2 regions of the Enterococcus rotai genome follow, and region 2 is predicted to be linked to the other one. Evidence: predicted binding sites of a transcription regulator. Region 2 holds the regulator's gene; the other holds the start of a gene.
The links. The regulator CtsR, encoded in region 2, represses protease genes until heat stress. The targets are predictions, from matches to a motif close to TTGGTCAAAAAAGGTCAAANA.
Positions count from the first base shown of each region.

Region 1: the regulator CtsR is predicted to act here: its motif matches at 2,077-2,097, upstream of ATZ35_RS00525 (ATP-dependent Clp protease ATP-binding subunit).

Region 1 covers NZ_CP013655.1:108,258-115,914, reverse strand. The annotation lists gene ATZ35_RS00525 (ATP-dependent Clp protease ATP-binding subunit) at 1-2,008, opposite strand, end outside; gene ATZ35_RS00520 (formate/nitrite transporter family protein) at 2,300-3,055, opposite strand; gene ATZ35_RS00515 (6-phospho-beta-glucosidase) at 3,075-4,493, opposite strand; gene ATZ35_RS00510 (beta-glucoside-specific PTS transporter subunit IIABC) at 4,514-6,331, opposite strand; gene ATZ35_RS00505 (MurR/RpiR family transcriptional regulator) at 6,495-7,367, shown strand; gene ykzS (protein YkzS) at 7,562-7,657, shown strand, end outside.
Region 2 covers NZ_CP013655.1:1,220,362-1,228,018, reverse strand. The annotation lists gene gor (glutathione-disulfide reductase) at 1-987, opposite strand, end outside; gene ATZ35_RS05710 (peptidase U32 family protein) at 1,053-2,294, opposite strand; gene ATZ35_RS05705 (peptidase U32 family protein) at 2,309-3,229, opposite strand; gene ATZ35_RS05700 (ATP-dependent Clp protease ATP-binding subunit) at 3,727-6,216, opposite strand; gene ATZ35_RS05695 (CtsR family transcriptional regulator) at 6,221-6,688, opposite strand; tRNA gene ATZ35_RS05690 (tRNA-Pro) at 6,853-6,926, opposite strand; tRNA gene ATZ35_RS05685 (tRNA-Arg) at 7,011-7,084, opposite strand; tRNA gene ATZ35_RS05680 (tRNA-Leu) at 7,115-7,200, opposite strand; tRNA gene ATZ35_RS05675 (tRNA-Gly) at 7,211-7,282, opposite strand; tRNA gene ATZ35_RS05670 (tRNA-Thr) at 7,291-7,363, opposite strand; tRNA gene ATZ35_RS05665 (tRNA-Leu) at 7,395-7,476, opposite strand; tRNA gene ATZ35_RS05660 (tRNA-Lys) at 7,489-7,561, opposite strand; tRNA gene ATZ35_RS05655 (tRNA-Val) at 7,568-7,640, opposite strand.

The DNA of each region.
Region 1 (7,657 bases), 1.1 Mb from region 2:
GAATTTTTTGATGAGCAAGTAAGCCGTTGACTTCATCTAGCATCAAGCTGACAATATTCATCAAGTTTTCTTTACTTAGTGCTTTAAATTCAACAATACCGTCAAAACGATTCAAGAATTCTGGTGTAAAGAAATTATTCAGCTGCCCTAAAACAGATTTTGTAAGACCCTCACGAGCAGCGCCGAAGCCGACATTGGCTTCTACGTTGCCTGTTCCAGCATTACTTGTCATAATAATGATCGTATCTTTGAAACTAACAGTTCTACCTTGTGCATCTGTTAGACGTCCATCATCAAGAATTTGCAAGAACATATGCAATACATCAGGATGCGCTTTTTCGATTTCATCGAGTAAAATCAAACTGTATGGATTACGGCGAACTTTCTCCGTTAATTGTCCTGCTTCGTCATAACCAACATAACCTGGAGGGGAACCGATTAATTTAGAGACACTATGTTTTTCCATGTATTCACTCATGTCAAAACGGATCATAGAATCTTCTGAACCAAATAGTTCGTATGCTAATTGTTTGGCTAATTCTGTTTTACCAACACCAGTTGGTCCTACAAAGAGGAACGAACCGATCGGACGATTTTGTTTTCCTAAACCAACACGATTTCGACGAATGGCTTTGGATACTTTATCAACTGCATCGTCTTGTCCAACGACATGAGCTTTTAGGTCGACAGCTAGGTTTTTCAGTTGTGTTTGTTCTTTTTCTTTCAAATCACCGACAGGAATTCCTGTTTTTTGTTCAACGATGGCTTCGATATTTTTCTCACCAATTACTGGCGTTTCTTCGTCGCTGATTTGTTTTTCTTTCATTGCTTGTAATTTGTTGATTTGATCACGATAATAAGCTGCTTTTTCGAAGTCTTCTTCAGCAGATGCTTGTTGTTTTTGCGCTTCTGCATCTACGAGTTTCTTTTCGATTGTTTTAGGATCAACGATTTGAATCGTCAAGTTCATTTTAGAACCAGATTCATCTAATAAATCGATGGCTTTATCTGGTAAGAAACGATCTTGAATATAACGATTTGATAGCGTTGCAGCAGCTTTGATGGCTTCATCTGTATATTTTACATGATGGTAATCTTCATAGCGTTTTTGCAAGCCTTTAAGGATCGCAATCGTTTCGTCCACCGTTGGCTCATCCACACGGACAGGCTGCATCCGACGTTCTAGGGCAGCATCTTTTTCGATAATCCGATATTCATTTAAAGTTGTGGCGCCTACCATTTGTAGCTCACCGCGAGCGAGTGCTGGCTTTAAAATATTACCAGCATCCATGTTTCCGTCACCTGCAGCACCTGCGCCAACGATTTCATGAACTTCGTCAATGAATAAAATGACATTTTCAGCTTGTTTGATTTCTTCGATTAATTTTTGCATCCGTTCTTCAAACTGTCCGCGAATACCTGTACCTTGAACTAAAGAGACGACATCTAAACGAATGACTTCTTTGTCCAATAATTTTTGCGGTACATCGCCATCCACGATTTTTTGTGCTAAACCTTCGACAACGGCTGTTTTACCAACACCAGGTTCGCCGATCAAAACTGGGTTATTTTTGGTACGGCGATTTAAAATTTCAATCACACGTTTGATTTCTTCATCACGACCGACAACTGGGTCAACATCTCCATTTCTGGCAGCTTGGGTGATATTGATACCATACTCACCAAGTAAGCCGTTCGATTGACCAGCACCACCTCTTGGAGGCTGACCGCCGTTAAAGCCATTGCCGTCACCAAATTGGGTAGGTGGGGTTTGACCATTAGGATTCCCTTGTTGTTCCTGCATTTGACGAGATAAAGAGCGATATAGATCATCTAAGCTTCCAAAACCAAATGGATCTTGTTGAGACATTGTTGGTTGATTATCGTTTGCTTGTGCTTTTAATTTTTGATAGCAACTTTGGCAATAGTCTAATTGCTTTCTTTGACCATTAACATTTGCATATAAGTGGATCGTTGCTGGATTTTGTTGACAATTTTGACAAACCATAGGATAAAACACGTCCTTTCAAAATAAGACTAATGATAGTTCAAAGTCATTTAAATAGGTCGAATAGTCTGCTGACCATTTTTGACCTTTGAGATTATTATAGCATCTTTTGGACAAGAATCAAGCAATTGAACTCGTTTTAAAATGTTATAATTTAGTTTTATAAATAAAGTGACTTAAAAAAATCCTGGGTTCAAAAGACAAAAAAATAACCGTCAGCTATAGCTAGTTCGGTTATTTTTTGATAATTGAAATGTGACATCGTCTTAGAGGCTAAATTATTCTCAAACATCATTTCTTTTTTAGAATCAAGTAGAGTGGAATGCCTAACATTAGGGAACCACCAATAATATTTCCTACGATCGATATAAAAATATTATTTAACATTAATAGAGAAATATCTACTTGTCCTAATGTTATTCCCATCACATATAAACCAATGTTTGCAATACAGTGATCGAAACCTGCAATTACAAATGTTGAAATTACCAAGAGCATGATACTAGTTTTTGCCATTTCGTTGTCTATTTTTAAAGCAATGTAGGTGGCAATGCACACTATAAAGTTACAGAGAATTGAACGAATAAACAGCGTATCAAAACTAAAATTCAATTTTGTTTCTAGCAGTGTATTTATATATGGATTCACTATATGAGTGAAAGATTGGCTTTTAACAAACAACCACAAAAACCATGAAACTCCTACAATATTACCAATTAAGCAGATAAACCACATTTTCCCCATCTCTGTAATGCTTCTTGTTCTATTGAAAATCGGAAAACTAGTTGTTAAACAATTACCAGTAAACAGTTCTCCATTTAAAAAAACAATTAAAACGAAGGTTAAACCGAAAAACATAGAGTAACCTATTTTCGCTATATTTGCATCAAAAGTATTTAATATACTTCCTAAAAAAAGCGATAAAACCATTGCAATGCCTAAATAGCAACCTGCCATAAATGATTTTAAAAAGAACTTAAAGCTATTTTCAAAAAAATAAGTAAACTTTTTTTCCCCGGATTCTAAAATTAAATCAAAATCTTCCATAAGGAAGGGCTCCTTTCAATTATTTTACATAATTCCCGTTGGTTTCAATGACCTTTTTATACCAATCAAATGATTTTTTCTTAGAGCGATTTAGCGTTCCGTGTCCTTGGTCATCTTTATCAACATAGATAAAGCCGTAGCGCTTTCTCATTTCGCCAGTTCCTGCTGAAACAATATCGATGGGCCCCCACACTGTATAACCAATTAAATCGACGAAATCTTTTTCTACTGCGTCAACCATCGCAGAAATATGTTGTCTTAGATAATCGATTCGATAATCGTCTTCGATTGAACCATCATTTTTCACTTCGTCAAGTGCACCAATGCCATTTTCGACAATAAATAAGGGGACTTGGTAACGATCATACAAACTATTTAAAGAATTGCGTAGACCGATTGGATCGATTTGCCAACCCCATTCTGTCATATCAAGGTAAGGGTTTTTACCTCCACTAGACAGATTTCCTTCAGCCATCTCAATATCTTCTCCAACCCCTTCGATCCCTGAAAAGTAATAACTAAATGAGATGTAATCAACAGTCCCTTTAGCCAGAATTGCCTCATCACCGAGTTCAAAATCGATAGATCCGTCTAAAGAGTCAATATAGGATGAGCAAGTATTTGTATACTTTCCTCTGACTTGGACATCACCAAAATAATAAGTTGATAGGAGCTTATTGCGAACTGTAATTTGATCTTCTGGATTACATGTTGCGGCATAGGTACAAGGGTATAGCAGCATACATCCAAACTGAAAATCAGGATTAATTTTTTTCCCTTCTATCACGGTTAAAGCACTAGCAATTAATTGATGGTGAGCGGCTTGTAACATTGTATTATGTCTATTTTCGTCTTCCTTATATAAAATTCCAGCCATATGCCAAGGAGCTGATGAAATAAATAGTGCATTGATTTCATTAAAAGTAATCCAATACTTTACTTTGTTTTTATACCGTTCCATTACAGTTTTGGCATAACGAACTGATAGTTCAACAAGTTGTCTATTTCTCCAAGCTCCGTATTTTGTCACGAGATTTAAAGGCAGCTCAAAATGATGCAAGGTTACGATAGGTTCAATTCCATATTTCAAGAGTTCATCAAATACATCATCATAAAATTGTAAACCTGCTTCATTTGGAATTAAATCATCACCATTAGGGAAAATGCGTGCCCATGAAATGGATAAACGAAAACTTTTAAAGCCCATCTCCGCAAACATAGAAATATCTTCTTTGTATCGATGATAAAAATCAGTACCTTCATGGCTTGGATAATAAGCATCATTTTGAATGGAATCATGGATTTCTCGTTTTTTACCGTGTTCTGCGCCCATTTCGACATCATTGATCGTTAGACCTTTTCCGCCTTCTAAATAGCCGCCTTCATATTGATTGGCAGCAGTAGCGCCACCCCAAAGAAAGTTTTTTCTTAAATTCATTGGAACTATCTCCTTTATGTTTAATTAATTGTTACTGGACGTTTATTTGCAATGTTTACTTCTAGAGTTGGAATATCTAGACTGTTAGTAATGACCATAATGACTGTAGGATTGTATCCAGCTTCTTTAATTTTCGTACGATCAAACTGAACTAATTCTTGACCAAGCGTAATTTCTTGGCCTTCTTTAACTAACACATCAAAATATTGTCCTTTTAAATTAACGGTATCAAGACCTATATGAAGTAAGACTTCAACGTTATTTTTACTTGTTAAACCAATGGCATGCTTAGTTTCAAAAATCGTAGTTACAGTTCCTTGGATCGGAGAACGAACTGTATTATCAGTTGGAATAACAGCTAGCCCTTTGCCCATTGCTCCTGAAGCGAATACTTCGTCATTTACATCAGATAAATGAATAAGGTCTCCTTTTACAGGTAAAACACTAAAATTATCAGAATTACTGTTATTGAGGTCAACCACATTATCTTCAATAGTGCTATTCACATCACCAAAAAAATACGTCAAGATTGTTGCTAGTCCAATGGCAACGAGTAAACCTATGACCTCAAAGATAAATCCATCACCTAAATAAGTTGGAATAGCTAAAATTCCTGGAAAAGTAAATGTTGTAGCTTTTACTTCTCCAAAACCAGCAATAGCACCACCAATCGCACTTGAAGCTAAAGCAAAATACATTGGTTTTTTCAATTTTAAGTTAACGCCATAAATCGCAGGTTCTGTGATACTAAAAATGGCAGTTACAAAAGCTGAACCTGAAAGTGACTTCATTTTTTTATCTCTCGTTTTCAAAAATACGCCTAATGCAGCACCAGCTTGAGCAAAAACTGCAATACAAACAATTGGTAACCATGGATCTTGCCCGTATTCTGAAATATTATTAATCATTAACGTAATCAAGGCCCAATGAACGCCGAAGATTACGATAACTTGATGAATACCACCTAAAATAAACCCAGCAATCATTGGCGAGAAATTATATAAAGAAGCTAAGATAGTGGCCAATACTTTACTGACCACATTTCCGATAGGTCCAACAACTAATAAAGTCAGTGGTACCATAATCATGATTGATAACAAAGGTGTAAAAATATTTCTGACAGATTCAGGGAATAGCTTATCAAAGAACGGTTCAATGTATGATAATACCCAGACTGTTAGTAAAATCGGAATAACCGAAGCAGAGTATGTTGCTGCTTGGATTGGTAAGCTAAAGAAATCAATACCGCCTGTTTCAGATAATAAAGAAACTAGATTAGGATAAACTAAAGCGCCAGCAATGGTAACTGCTACAAATTGATTCACTTTTAATTGCTTTGCAGCAGTAAAACCGATAAAGAGTGGTAAAAAATAGAAAATTGCGTCAGAGGCTGCATTCCAAACTTGATAAGCGCCATCTGTTTCTGAAAAAATGTTAAAAGTTGTTGTTAAAACTAATAAGCCTTTTAAAATTCCTGAGGCTGCTAAGGCGCCTAAAAATGGTGTAAATACACTTGAAACAAAAGCAAGTAGTCTGTTGACAAGGCTTTGCTTTTCTTCTACATTTTTGTTATTCCTTTCATCATTTCCTAAATTTGAGTCTAGTGATGTAATGGCATCATAGACTTTTGTAACCGAATTGCCGATCACAACTTGATATTGACCAGCACTTTGAACCACTGTAACGACGCCATCCAAATGTTCAATTATTTTTGTGTTGGCTTTTGTTTCATCTTTTAAGTTGAAACGTAGTCTAGTCGCGCAATGCCACACGGCTAGAATATTTTGACTTCCTCCAACATTCTCCAGTATGTTTTCAGCCAACTTTACATAATCCATTTTGAAAACCCCTTTCTATATTTGCCTGTTTACAAGTCAAATTATACTTCCTATAATAATTACTTAGAATAACTTAAAGAGAAATAGAAAAAACGTTTCCATTTATTTGAGTTTTCATATGTTATTATTGAAATGACGTTTCAATGAAGGAAGGAGAGAATAAATGTCTATTATTGATTTAATCGAGGCCGCAACATTTTCGAGTGCTGAACAAGAAGCTGTTAAGTACATACTTAGACAAGGGTACGATATTAACAACTTGACTTTAAAAGAACTTTCCAAGCAAAGCTTTACCTCGCCAGCAACATTTGTTCGAGTGGCACAAAGAATAGGATTCAAGGGCTGGAACGAATTTAAAGAGAGCTTCTTAAGAGAAATAGCTTATTTTGATAGACAGGTTAATAACATTGATTTAAATATTCCTTTTGATAACAAAGATACGATCATTAGTATTGCCAATAAAGTTACGGAAATAAAGAAAGAATCGTTAGAAGATACCGTTGAATTACTATCGTATAAAACACTCAGCTCAGCAGTTGATGTTTTAGATAGTGCAGGTGAGATAAAAATATTTGCAAGCAATATCAATCTGCTGCTTGCAAGTGAATTCCAATTTAAAATGAAAAGAATCTTAAAAAATGTAACATTGAGTTCATTGGAAGGTGAACATATCTATGATGTGTTAAATATGAAAGAAGATTCTGTTGCCTTGGTGATTTCTTATAGTGGAAGTAGCAAAAAAATGGACGAAATTATGCAAACCCTTAAATCTAAGCATTTGTCAATTATTGCAATTACTAGTTTAACTGAAAATTTATTGACTCTAAATTCAGATATCGTTCTCCATATGACGACTAGAGAAAAATTGTATTCAAAAATAGGTCAATATTCAACGAATACTTCTATACTTCATATTCTTGATATTCTATATTCCGCCATATTTGCTAAGAATTTTGAATCGAATATGGCACATATTATAGAAACGTCTAAACTTGCTAATTACCGAAGAGCAACTGCCAAACCAATGGAGGAATAAAAGAAAATAGTTAAGCACGAGAAAACTAGGTATTTTTTGATTGCTCAGCTTTTATTTACAGAATTGAGAAGAACGTTTATCTTGCTTGAGGAACTAAGCGAAGAATGATTCTATTCAATTATTTATCTTGTTAGACAATTCAGTCGTTTTATCTTAAAATAGCAACAAGCCAAAAAAAGAGAGTGGTGTGAATAATGATCGAAAATCCATTTGAAGAACAAATCAATGCCTTAAAAGAAGGGACTATTTCTGAACTTATCGTAGAACCAAAAGATTTTACCACCTTTAGA
Region 2 (7,657 bases):
TTTCCCGTTGAATAAACGCTCTGATAATCTTCGTCCTGCAGCAATCGCCACGGGTGTTAAATCAATTTTGCCAATCACATCGCCAACAGCGTAAATACCAGTTTGTGTTGTATTCTGGAATTTGTCCACTTTTACATAGCCTTGATCTGTCAGCTCAACATGTGTATTTTCTAGCCCTAACGTATCTGTATTAGGTTGACGACCAGTTCCAAATACAATACTATCAGCTGTGATTTTAGTGCCGTTTTCAAAAGTGATCATCAATTCTCCTGATTCAAACTTTTCAATCGAACGAGGAGTTGAATGAGGATAAATATGCATGCCATCTTCAGCATAATGCTCAACTACTTTTTCTGATAACATTTCATCGAAACCTCGTAATGGACGGTCTTTTCTAAATGCCCAATGTGTCTCAGATCCTAATCCGTGAATAGTTCCAGCAAGTTCAGCAGCTATGTAGCCTGCTCCAACGAAGACTACTCGTTTTGGTAATTCTTCTAAAGCAAAAAAGCCATTAGAATCGATCGCATATTCTTCACCTGGAATTCCTAATTTTTTAGGACGTCCACCAGTTGCAATCAAAATATTAGGAGCTGTATAACGTTCGCCTCCTGCTTCGACTGTGTGATCATCAACAAACGTTGCATACTCTGCTAAAACTTCTACATTATTACTATCTAACCCACGATGGTAAGCCGCATGTAGATTATCAATGTACGCCTCACGATTTTGAACGAGCTTTTCAAAGCTGAAGGATTTTACCTCTACATCCATTCCATACCCTGCTGTATCTCGTTTGATCATTTCCATCATTGAGCTTGCTTGCCACATTACTTTTTTAGGGACACAACCAACATTCACACAAGTTCCGCCAATATCAGCCGCTTCAATCAATAAAACCTTGGCCCCGTGCATCCCTGCACGATTAGCAGAAGCAATTCCACCACTGCCACCGCCGATTACGATATAATCATATTGTTTTGTCATTGTTCACTTATCCTTTCTGCAATGAAAGGGACAAGCTGTAACAGCCAATCCCTCACTCAAATTATTTATTTCTTTTTACGAATCATATCACCAACTACTACTGGTTCTTCAACTGGCATTGTTAAAATCATCATTGGATTTGGTGCTCGATCGATTGACTCGTCCTCTTCATTATACATAACATCTACTGTTTGATGGAAGTGTTTGAACCCAGGACCGTAAAATTCAATTTCGTCGCCTACACTAAAATGATTTCTTTGACGAATCGTTGCGACTTTTGTTTCGGGATCATACGCCATCACTTCCCCGATAAATTTATATTGCGGGATCTTGCGACGTTCTCCAAATAACTGTTCTTCATCGGTTGGTACATGGTAATAAAAACCAGTTGAAAGCTCTCTTTGCGCTACTTTCCAAAGCTCATCGATCCATTCTTGTTTGCACTCATAATTTTCAGGATCTTCCATATACGTATCAACCGCTTTTTTGTAGACATTTGCTATTGTAGAAACGTAGTGAATCGACTTCATTCGGCCTTCGATTTTAAAGCTATCAACACCATTTTGGATCAATTCAGGAATATGTTGGATCATTGCCATATCCACTGCGCTCATCGAAAATTCTTCTTCAACTTCACCTTTATCAGTCAAACTTGTACGTTCAGCGCCAAAAGGCATATCATAAAGCTCGTATTTCCAACGACAAGATTGTGAACAACCACCACGATTCGCATCCCGCATCGACATATGATTAGACAACGTACATCTACCAGAATAAGAAATACACATTGCCCCATGAATAAACGCTTCAATTTCCACATCTGTATTTTTGCGGATTTCTGCGACTTCGTCCATTGATACTTCACGTGCTAACACCACACGTTCTAATCCTTCGTTTTTCCAAAACTCTAATGTTTCATAGTTTGTCGCTGATGCTTGTGTAGATAAATGGATCGGCAAGCCTGGCGCTTCCGCTGCACAAATTTCAATCAAAGCTGGATCAGAAACAATGACTGCTGAAATCCCAACATCACGAATTTCTCTGAAAAAGTCTCCTGCTCCTTCTTGATTTCCTTCATGCGTAACCATATTTGCTGCTACATAAACTTTTGCTCCATGTTCGTTGGCGAAAGCTACTCCTTCAATCATATCTTCTTTTGTGAAATTTCCTGCACGACTACGTAGACCGTAAGCATTGCCACCAATATAGACTGCATCGGCGCCATAGTGAATAGCTGTTTTTAGTTTTTCTAGCGTCCCTGCTGGTGCTAAGACCTCAGGACGCTTCAGTGTTCGTTCATTTGTCATATGTTTTTTTCTCCTTATTTTATCTCGTCTGGATCCAAATCAAAGAACCCGATATCTAAACCACGATTTTCTGGATGAAGAGCTTCTATTTGTTCAATTGCCACTTGTGCTTGCTCACTCGACCAAAGTCCAGCTTCTATTTTTTCCTTAGCATCTGCAAATAGCTTTGCAACGTTCACAAAATTTTCTCCAGGCGCATAAATGCCATCAAGCTTCCACTTTGTGTAATTATGTTCATGAAGCTTGTCCAATTCACCAATTAAATTTACATCATTATCTGCAAAAATATGGGTACCATGACTGTCTTCATAAATGGAATAGTGCGTTTCTTCTTTTTTAGGCTCAGATATAAATAGGCCACGCTCTTTACTGGCTGATTCATCATTTTTAGTAAAATTATAGTAATTTTGCAACAATGGTCGTTTTGATTGATGAATACATGTAGCACCATACACAAGGACCTCAGCTGGAACCATCAAATTATCCTTCATTGCTTTCATTTCTTCAAAAGGAACTTCACGAGCCAAAACTGCACCGATCGATCCACGTTTTGCCCAGAAATTAATTTGACGAGAGCTAGTTACTAAGGTTTCTCCATCATAAATATACGGAATATCGATTCCATCACGCTGCAAAACAAATACTACCCCTGGATCTCCAACAGTTATTTGATCAACATTGATTTCTTGTAAAAAAGTCAAATATTCCGGGACCTTCTTCATTTTTTCCGGATGCATGATCCCATTTAGCGCAACAGTCACTTTTTTTCCTGCATGATGGGCCTTTTCTGTAATAATACGCTGTTCCTCACGAGAAAATGACGTTGGCAAACGCAACCCGAACATCTCTTCTCCAATGTATAAAGTATCTACCCCTACTGCTAATAACGCATCTGCTTGTTCAACAGATTCAGCAGTCGCAATAAGTTCTATCATTTTGTATCCTCCTTTAAAAGCTGAATGAACCCGCTTAGCATCGACTGAAAAATAGGGAAATTTGAATGTGACGTTCTTTGTCACAGGCTAATTTTATCTTTTTTCCGAGATGCTGGTTCATGAAGCTAGATAATTTTAAAAGCTGAATGGGCTTGTTCAGCTCTGACTGAAAAATAGGAAATAGGGATGGTGGTGTTTTTTGCCACTATTCATATTTATCTTTTTTCCGAAGAGCTAGCCCATGAAGCTAGATATCTCAAAAGCTGAACAGAATCATTCAATCCTTTTACAAATTCATCTAACAGCAATGCTTTTATCTTTTTACACAGTCTTCTCACAACTGTTTTATAGTAGCACAGGTTCACAAACTTTCCAATAGACTCTCTTTATTTTAACGCTCATTTTTCACAAAATAAAGAGTGTTCGCTTACTTTTTTTTAAGAAAAAAAGCTGTACAAAACAGATTCGTTTTGCACAGCGAATTATTGATTTTAGCTTTAAATTGTTTGTAATACTTGCTCTGGTTTGGGTGATTTAACATTTAATGTAATCTTGCCCTTACTTGCGCCAATCGTCACTTTATCTCCAAGATGAATTTGACCAGAAAGTAATGCTTCACTTAAACGATCTTCTACTTCTTTTTGTAAAGCTCTACGAATTGGGCGTGCACCGTATTCTGGATCAAAACCGACTTTTCCAATCACTTCAATCGCTGCTGCTGTGATTTTTACATTAACATCCTGTTCTCTTAAACGCTGAATAATCGATTTACTCATGATTTTCACGATTTCGTGAATTTCTTCCTGATCCAATGAACGGAAAACAACTGTTTCATCCACACGGTTCAAAAATTCTGGGCGGAAGGCTTTTTTCAGCTCTTCCATGATCCGTTTTTGCATTGCACCGTAATCTTTCGTTAGATCCTGAACATTGAAACCAACATTTTTTTCATCACGAATCGCCGTTGCGCCAATGTTTGATGTCATAATCAAAATTGTATTTCTAAAGTCTACTTTTCGTCCTTTAGAATCTGTTAAGTGACCATCGTCCAACACTTGTAACAAGATATTGAAGACATCAGGATGAGCTTTTTCTACCTCATCCAGTAAAATAACAGAATACGGTTTTTGACGAATTTTTTCGGTTAACTGACCGCCTTCTTCATACCCGACGTAACCTGGAGGGGAACCAATCAAACGACTAGTACTGTATTTTTCCATAAACTCAGACATATCTACCCGAACAAGAGCATCCTCACTACCAAACATGGTTTCAGCTAAAGCTTTTGCAAGTTCTGTTTTACCAACACCGGTTGGTCCTAAAAACATAAATGAACCAATTGGTCGATTTGGATCTTTCAAACCACTACGGGCTCTGCGAATCGCACGCGACACAGCTTGAACCGCTTCATCTTGTCCGACTACTCGATGATGTAAGATACTTTCCAATTCAAGCAATCGTTCACTTTCCTTTTTCTCTAATTGCTGTAAAGGTACACCTGTCCATTGTGAAACAACATTCGCAACATCTTCTTCTGTTACCCGATTTGCGTAACCAGAAGCCTCTTTTTCTTCTAATAAGAGAATATTTTCTAATTTTCGAGCTAATTTTTTCTCTTTTTGACGTAATCTAGCTGCGCTTTCAAAAGACTGAGATTGAATGGCTTCTTCTTTTTCTTGAACCAAACGAGCAATTTCTAAACGTAAGTTATTGATTTCAGAAGGTTCATCCGCTAAATCCAAGCGAACTTTAGCTGAAGACTCATCCATCAAATCGATTGCTTTATCTGGTAACTGACGAGAATTGATATAGCGTACAGATAATTGAACTGCTGCATGAAGTGCATCATCTGTAATCTCCACACCATGATGTTCTTCATATCGAGATCGTAACCCTTTTAGAATCTCTTCTGCCTCTTCTGGTGTTGGTTCATCAACTTGTACACGAGCAAAGCGTCGTTCTAAAGCAGAATCTTTTTCGATATACTTTTGATATTCATCTAATGTTGTTGCACCGATTGTTTGCAACTCACCTCTTGCAAGTGCTGGTTTTAAAATATTTGATGCATCGATTGCACCTTCAGCACCACCTGCACCAATCAGAGTATGCAATTCATCAATAAATAAAATGACTTCGCCATCTTGGTAAATCTCATCGATTACCTTTTTGAGACGATCTTCAAACTCTCCACGATACTTAGTACCAGCTACTAAAGCGCCCATATCCAACATCATCAAGCGTTTTTCTTGCATATCTTCTGGCACTTCACCATTTACGATTTTTTGTGCTAACCCTTCAGCAATCGCTGTTTTACCAACACCAGGTTCTCCAACTAAAACAGGGTTATTTTTTGTACGACGGCTTAAAATTTGAATCAAACGTCTAACTTCTTGTGAACGTCCAACTACTGGATCAAGATTTTTTTCACGAGCTAATTTTGTTAAATCACGTGCTAACGAATCTAATGTTGGTGTTCCTTTTGGCGTTGCCTTTTGAGCTTGATTATTTCTTCGACGTCCTACATTACCACTCATTTGTGGATCTGTTATACCGATTTTTTTCATTAAAAGCTGGCGCATTTTGGATAAACTTAAGCCCAGATTCAATAAAATACGTGATGCTAGTATATCTTCATCTCTTAATAACCCTAATAAAATATGTTCTGTACCAATATTTGGTGCACCTAAACGCTTGGCTTCATCACCAGCATATGCAAAAATTTGCTTTGCACGAGGAGAATAAGGCAAGTATGAACCTTTAGGATAGGCTTTTACAGTACCATAACCCGTTAAGTGTTCGATTTCTTCACGAATATCGTTTTTATCAGCATTCAACTGGCGCAATGATTTCCCAGCAATTCCATTTGGCTCCAAAACTAATGCCAATAGCAAATGCTCTGATCCAACAGATTGATGCCTAAAATATTTTGCTTCTTCTTGTGCAATGGCTAAGACTGCCTTGGCACTTTCTGTAAATAATTCATCCATATTATCATTCCTCCTCGTAACTCAAACGTTCTAAAAATGAATGCATCAATTGAGCACGTAAATAATCTTCATTTGATCCTGCTTTGCCTAGAACTTGTTTTCCAAGAACTGACAACATCAGGTTTCCTTCTCTTTTGGTGATCACTTCTTCTTCGTACAACTTTTGTATAAAAATCAGTGCATCTTTTTCTGAAAGTTCATTGCCTGTAAACTGAGCAATCTGTTTTAACAATTGATCACTATCAGAAATTTGAACCTTGGCGATTCGAATGTAACCACCGCCACCACGTTTACTTTCAACAGAATAGCCGCGTTGAATTGTAAAGCGTGTATTGATAACATAATTAATCTGGGATGGAACACAATTGAATAAATGAGCCATTTCGGCTCTGCGAATCTCAATTTTACTGCTCTCTTCAAGAATCTTCTTTAGATATGCTTCTATTAAATCCGAAGTATTTTGATTACTCATCACACTCATCCTTTTCCCTTGACTAATACTGACCTTAATTATACATAACTTCAACTGTTTAATAAAGTGGAATGCCTGATTTGATAAGAAAAAGTAAATATAGATAACGCCTTGGGTATTTTATTAGAACAAAAAAGAACAGAGCAATTACTCTGTTCTTTCAATCGGGAAGACAGGATTCGAACCTGCGACCCCTTGGTCCCAAACCAAGTGCTCTACCAAGCTGAGCTACTTCCCGTAGCTATAATAATAAAAAAAGACTAAACGTTTAAAAGGAACTAATACACCTAACCTTCTAATCCGCAGTCAAACCTATCAACTATGCACCCAAAGGGAGTCGAACCCCTAACCTCTTGATTCGTAGTCAAGCACTCTATCCAGTTGAGCTATGGGTGCTACATGTCATACATCTGTATGTCACTGCAATGCCGAGGACCGGAATCGAACCGGTACGGTGATCACTCACCGCAGGATTTTAAGTCCTGTGCGTCTGCCAGTTCCGCCACCCCGGCGAACAAGCTAAGCGGAAAACGGGGTTCGAACCCGCGACCCCCACCTTGGCAAGGTGGTGCTCTACCACTGAGCTATTTCCGCAATTTGGATGCCGGCTAAAGGATTTGAACCCTCGACCCTCTGATTACAAATCAGATGCTCTACCAACTGAGCTAAGCCGGCGTATTCGCCAAGTATTAAACGAGACTAAAAATGCGGGTGAAGGGACTTGAACCCCCACGCCGTAAGGCGCTAGATCCTAAATCTAGTGCGTCTGCCAATTCCGCCACACCCGCAAAATATTCCTATGAGCCGTGCAGGGCTCGAACCTGCGACCCTCTGATTAAAAGTCAGATGCTCTACCAACTGAGCTAACGGCTCAAAAAATGGAGGTTGACGGGATCGAACCGCCGACCCCCTGCTTGTAAGGCAGGTGCTCTCCCAGCTGAGCTAAACCTCCAAGACAACACTTTAGCG